Regions from separate parts of the Lactobacillus sp. wkB8 genome, predicted to be linked through region 1. Evidence: predicted binding sites of a transcription regulator. Region 1 holds the regulator's gene; the other holds the start of a gene.
The links. Region 1 encodes LexA, which represses DNA repair genes until DNA is damaged. Its sites were predicted from a motif close to CNAACANNTGTTNG; they were not measured.
Positions count from the first base shown of each region.

Region 1 (3,426 bases):
ATGGGGGCCGCGGCCGCTGTGCAACTGTTAGATTGGTTAATAGGTTACGGTGTTAAACAGATTTTAGCAACTGGCTCAGCAGGTTGTTTGGTTGATTTACCAGAAAATTATTTTCTCGTGCCTATAAAAGCCATAAGAGACGAAGGTACGTCATTTCATTATTTAAAACCAGGAACATTTGTCGCATTAGAATCTGCATTTTTAGACAAAACAAAAAAGCTAATGAACGGAAATGGTTTTACGGTTAAAGAAGTAACTACGTGGACTACTGATGGTTTTTTTAGAGAAACTGCCAAGAAAGTAAAACAGGCTAAAGCACTGGGCGCCTCATGTGTTGAAATGGAATGTGCAGCGCTCGCTGCTTGTGCACAATTTAGAGGGGTCGACTTTGCACAAATATTATTTACAGCAGATTCTCTTAAAGATGTAAAAAAGCATGAAGAAAGAGGCTGGGGCAGGGATGCTCATGAAGCAGCAATTAGTTTAGCTGCTAATATCATTAGTGAAATTTGACCAAGTTTGTGAAAAAATACTACTGTGGAACCAAGGTGAAACAGCCACATAATTCACAAGGTATCTAAATACATGCCTAATAATCAACGTTTTTACTTATAAAAATTTGTGAAAGCAAATATAGCATTGCTTGTGGAAAGTTAATTTTTTCCTTTTGTAAGAGTATTTTAAGCCGTTTTAAGATAGTCATAAAAATGACTAAAAGATACTTGCTAGCTTAGAGAAACCTTAAATTTAGCCAGATTAAGGCTACGGTTAAAATGAGTCTTATGAACCAGTGAATCCAAGTAATTTGGTGATGGAGAGAAAAACCATTTGCTAAAGCGGTAAGTAAAAGTGCTACTAGAAATATAGTAGTTAAAAGTGGTATCTTTAGAATACATCCAGAAATAACGCCTATTGCAAACAAAACGTTAATCATGATCAACCAAATTGGTAGACTAGTGATTAGCAGAAAGCTGGCGCTAATCATAAGAGCACCATAGATAATAGTTAAAGAGATTGTTAGATATGACATTTTAATACCTCCTGCTAAAATTTAATCATCTGGGGTCGACCCTACATCAAGGGGATAATTATGTATTTGAAAGAATTTATCCAAAAGGAAAATACTACACGTGATACAGTTAGACATTATATCTACTTAAACTTATTAACTCCTGCTCGTAAGGGAAGAAACTATTGGTTTACTGAAAACGAATGTGATATTTTTGAAGCAGTAAAAGAGTTTCAAGACTTGGGTTTTTCACTGCAAGAAATTAAGGAAATAAAAAAACTACACGATGAATCGTGTAGTACTGAAAAGCAGCGTAAGCAAAACTTAAAATTGATTGCAGAAAAAATCACTACTATATCTGCCAAAATTAACAAATTAAAAATGCAGAAAAAGGTACTGGGAGAAGTAGGAGAAATTTTACAGAAAAAAAAGCACTATTGAATCAAGAGAAAAATAGTGCAAATTTTTAACTTAAACTATTGAACTCCGATAAAGACCAACAACTTTACCCAGGATATGTACACTGGATAAGATAATTGGATCCATCGTATCATTTTCAGGTTGTAGGCGATAATGACCTTTTTCCTTATAAAAGCGCTTGACAGTAGCTTCATTTTCATCAGTCATTGCTACTACTATCTCACCGTTAATTGCCGTACTTTGCTTGCGGACAATGACATTATCACCATTTAAAATACCAGCATTAATCATACTTTCACCGTGAACTCTCAACATGAAGAGGTCACCAGCATCATTAGCTAAATCAGGCGGCAGAGGAAAATAATCTTCGATATCTTCAACTGCCAAAATCGGTTGACCAGCTGCCACATCACCAATAACAGGAATTTCATTAGGCTTGATGCCAATAGCTTTTTTGCCTTCTTCAGTTATTTCAAGAGCTCGGGGCTTCGTTGCATCTTTAATTAAATATCCTTTACGCTCTAAACGAGATAAATGTCCGTGAACGGTAGAAGTTGACGATAGGTCAACTGCATGGCAAATTTCACGAACAGTTGGTGGAAAGCCGCGATCTGCCACGGTTTCATAAATATAACGTAAAATTTGTAACTGCTTGGTATTTTGTTTCGTCGTCATTGTAATCTCCAGTATTTTAAACGTTTTCTTGATACTATTTATTTTAGCAGATTTATTTTGATACTACAAACAAATGTTCTGAAAAATCTTAAACTTTTTTTATTACCAAAAATAAGGTAGACTTTCATAATTGAGAGGTGCGAAAATGACAGAAGATAATGAACAAAAATTAATTAATCGTATTAATGAACTTTATCATAAGAAAAAAAGCAGTGGTTTGACTGCTGCAGAGGAAAACGAAAGAAAAAAATTACATCAGGAATTTATTAAAAATTTCAGAGCTGGTTTTAAACAAGATGTTGAGAATTTGGTCATTATTGATAAAAATGGCAAGGAAATAACATCTGAAAAAGCCAAAAAAGCACAACGTCAGAAAGGTTTAAGAAAAGATTAACTTTGACCTTTAATTTTACTTAATTTTTAGGTAAGATATACCTATTGGACAAATTGAGGTGATTTTTTATGAAATTGGGTTTAGCTATTTTTTTAATTGTTATAGCACTTTTATTAGGCCTAGTCGGTGGTTTTTATGGTGCAAGAGCATATATGAAAAAATACTTTAAGGATAATCCGCCAATTAGTGAAGATATGATTGTTGCTATGATGTCACAAATGGGACAAAAACCTTCAGCCAAGAAGGTTAACCAAGTGATGAACATGATGAAGCACCAAAAATAAAAATTTGCTAAATTGAAATAAAGGCGGAGCGTATGTCTCCGTTTTTTTATTGTTAATGTTCAGGTGAAACATGGGAATATTTTTTAAATTAGGTTGGTTTTTTAAAAAGGAAAAAAAGCGTTACCTTATTGGTGTCACATTTTTGGCACTTACTTCTATTGTAAATTTAGTGCCACCTCGGATTTTGGGTTTGATGGCGGATCAATTAGACCGTGGTCATATTAGTTGGGAGCAATACGGACTGCTTATTTTGGCAATTATTTTTGCCGCACTTTTACTTTATGGCTTCCGCTATTTTTGGCGTAAGCAAATTTGGGGCGGTGCTGCTGAGTTGGAGCTGCAAATGCGGTCTAAATTGTTTAGTCATTTTATGGCAATGGATCGCACGTTTTATCAGCGTCACCGGACTGGCGACTTAATGGCTCATGCCACTAACGATGTTTCCGCAATTCAGGAAGTTGCAGGAGAGGGCGTTTTAACGCTAGTTGACTCGCTTATTATGAGTGTTTCCACCATGGTTGCCATGATTGCTTTTGTTGACTGGCGCTTAACCATTGTGGCTTTACTGCCTTTACCATTCTTAGCTTGGGGTGCTTGGAAATTAGGTGATCGTCTGCACGATGCTTTTGATAAATCTCAAGCTG
Region 1 is NZ_CP009531.1:1,146,472-1,149,897, reverse strand. It holds gene LACWKB8_RS05365 (nucleoside phosphorylase) at 1-513, shown strand, start outside; gene LACWKB8_RS05360 (hypothetical protein) at 731-1,030, opposite strand; gene LACWKB8_RS05355 (MerR family transcriptional regulator) at 1,091-1,450, shown strand; gene lexA (transcriptional repressor LexA) at 1,481-2,104, opposite strand; gene LACWKB8_RS05345 (DUF896 domain-containing protein) at 2,250-2,498, shown strand; gene LACWKB8_RS05340 (YneF family protein) at 2,567-2,782, shown strand; gene LACWKB8_RS05335 (ABC transporter ATP-binding protein) at 2,853-3,426, shown strand, end outside.

Region 2 (3,426 bases), 520 kb from region 1:
AATTCATCAGCTTTTTGTAATTTAGTGGTTAATTCAGTTTGCTTTTTTTCTAGCTGTTCGTCTTTTTTAGCTAAATCGTCCTCTTTTTCTTTTAGCAAAGAGTTCTTATGATCGAGAGTATCCTCTCTTTGTGTTAAACGATTTTGATCACGCGCAATCGTATCACGCTTATCGTTTAATTCATCTTCAACTTTTTGTCGGTAATCCTGAATTTGCTCTTGCGCTTCAAGAATCTTTTCTTTCTTTGTGTTTTGTGCACTTTGTTTTATAGCATCAGCCGCTTGCTTCTGTGCATTGACTTCAGCTTTTGCAGCATCAACTCGTGCTTTAGCTTCGCTTAAAATATGATCGGCATCGTTTTGGGCGTTCCGAGCTTTTTTCTCCCAAGCACTTTTACGGATAACATAACCAATAACTATGCCTAATATAATTGAAATAATAGCAATCGCGACGGGAATCAAAAATTTACTTGTCATGATTTCTATCGCCTTTTTTATTTTTTTAGATTATTCACACAATATTAATGATAAAGAACCACGGGGATTATGTCAAACGACAAGAAAAAACCTTAACTTGTTTTCACAAGTCAAGGTCTATTTCTTCAAAACTAATTGCTTTTGCTGTTGGCTTCTTTTTTAGCAGAAGCTTCCTTTTCTGTATTTGCAGCGTTTTTAGCTTTCTTCTCTTTTATTTTTTCTGGGTCTTCGCGCTCAGCAACTGATTCCTCGTCAATACCGTAGGCCTGACGAACCTGTTTCTGCACTTCATCATAAACTTCCGGATTATCTTCCAGATACTTTTTAGCGTTTTCGCGCCCTTGTCCAATTCGTTCATCGTTATATGAATACCATGAACCAGCCTTTGCGATAATGTCTTTGTCGGCTGCCATATCAAGAAGTTCACCACTTTGAGAGATACCTTTGCCGTACATCATATCAACTTCAGCAACTTTAAAAGGTGGAGCAACCTTATTTTTGACAACTTTAATTTTCACACGGTTACCGGTGATTTCTCCACCAGTTTGCTTAATCTTTTCGGCTCTTCTAATCTCCAAGCGAATAGTTGCATAGAACTTAAGCGCACGACCACCAGGGGTAGTTTCAGGATTACCAAACATAATGCCGACTTTTTCACGAATTTGGTTAATAAAGATTGCAATAGTTTTAGTCTTATTGATATTACCAGAAAGTTTACGGAGGGCTTGGCTCATCAAACGAGCTTGCAGACCAACATGGCTATCGCCCATTTCTCCGTCAATTTCGGCTTGAGGTACAAGTGCTGCAACCGAATCAACAACTAAAATATCAATTGCGCCACTTGTAATTAAAGTATCAGCAATTTGCAATCCTTCTTCACCAGTATTGGGTTGAGATAAGATTAGTGAGTCAACATCAACGCCTAAAGCTTCGGCATATGCCGGATCCATGGCATTTTCAGCATCAATATAGGCAGCAGTTCCGCCTCTTTTTTGCACTTCAGCTACTGCATGTAGCGCAACAGTAGTTTTACCAGAAGACTCTGGTCCATATATTTCTACAATTCTACCCCGGGGATAGCCGCCAACACCCAAGGCTGCATCAAGAGCAAGCGAGCCTGAGGGAATAGTCGAAATCTTAGTATCGGCCTTATCGCCCATTCGCATAACGGCGCCTTTACCAAAATTTTTCTCAATTTTCTTAAGCGCATTTTCCAATGCGGCCTGTTTTTCATCTTTGGCCAAGACTTTGTCCTCCTCTAATTAGTTTCATTATTTTAGTACCTAATAATTATACTTTGCTTTAGTGTATATTTGCAAGGAAAAAGCGAACAAATGTTTAATATTTTTATTCACAATAATAATTACGCAAAATTTTCGGCCTTTTTTTAATTTATTTTCTTTAACCCTTTTGGTTGTAACAGTTTTTGGAGAAAATTCAAAATAATGTCAGCTAAAATCGCCATCAAGGCTGTAGGGAGAGCACCAGCTAATATAATTGCACTACCATTAGTGGCATTAGTACCACGAATAATAATGTCACCTAATCCGCCAGCACCGACAAATGAGCCAATTGATGTAATACCAATAGCAATTACCAGCGCATTTTTTAAACCGGCTATTATCACAGACATCGATAAAGGCAAGCGCACCATATAAAGTAACTGAAACTTAGTCATGCCCATTCCTTTTCCTGAATCAATGACGTTTTTGTTGACGTTACTCATGCCAGTATAAGTGTTTTTAATTATGGGCAAAAGTGAATAAAGCGTTACAGTGACAATAACAGTCATAACGCCTAACCCTAAACCAATCATGACAATAGATAAGAGAGCAAGGGAAGGAATGGTTTGGATAAAGTTGGCAATTCCAACCACAAAATCACCTAAATGACCATTACGAGAGATAAAAATTCCCACAGGAATACCGATCACCGCCGCAAATAAGACACCGTAAATTGAAATTAAAAAAGTGCGATTAAATTGTGTTAATACGTAACTGCCATTATGGGCGTAATAATAAATAAATTGTTGCCATAAAGATAAATGAGACATTATTTCTCCCCCCTAAAGTAATTATGCTTTACCAAGAACTGGTGAGCTACAGTAGCTGGTTCAAGCAGTTTATCATCTACTTGGTAATTCATTTTACGAATATCATGCACACTTACATTTCCAACCAAGCGTTTCAGTATTGGTTTTAATTCAGGGTGCTGCCTTAATATATAATTATTAATTAACATGCCACAATTATATGGGGGAAAGAAATGTTTATCATCTTTTAACAAGTGCAGGTGATAACTGTCGATGCGGCCATCGGTAGAATAACCCAAGATGACATCCATTTTGCCGCTCTTTAAAGCAGAATATACCAAGCCAATATTCATAGGATGAGCTTTAGTAAAAGTAATGCCATAGGCCGTTTGAAATGCAGGATAACCCACACCGGGAGCATTGATCCACTCAGAAGCTATACCAACAGAAAACTTATCTTTGACCTTTTTTAAATCAGAAATTTTGTAAAGGTGATATTTCTTTTGGTCTTTGGCTCTCACCATAAAAGCATAATTATTTGCAAAGCCATAGGTGTGTAAATAAGTTTGATCCCATCTTTTCTTTACTTCCCGTCTGACAGTGTTATTTGCTTTTTGAGAATCTTTAATTGCCGGTAACAATAGATTGGCAGTTAGTTCGCCACCATCGTAAGCGGCAGCTTGTATATCAGCATCATGACGATATAAAGCTTGATGCTGCATTGGTGCAGAACCCAAATTATTAACTATTGAGGTTTTATATGATGTTTCGTGTTCAATAAGTTGTGCAATGATATTGGCCATAACTTGAGATTCAGTAGTAGTAAGTGCCGTTATTCTGATATTTTCTTGACTGCCTTCACTATCAGAAAGACCGGGTAATCCACATGCACTCGTGGTTATCATTATTAAAAAGGCA
Region 2 is NZ_CP009531.1:629,575-633,000, reverse strand. It holds gene rny (ribonuclease Y) at 1-476, opposite strand, end outside; gene recA (recombinase RecA) at 608-1,720, opposite strand; gene LACWKB8_RS03155 (ABC transporter permease) at 1,864-2,529, opposite strand; gene LACWKB8_RS03150 (osmoprotectant ABC transporter substrate-binding protein) at 2,529-3,426, opposite strand, start outside.
Region 2: a site for LexA is predicted at 1,804-1,817, ahead of recA (recombinase RecA). Genes of this name have one in related genera too.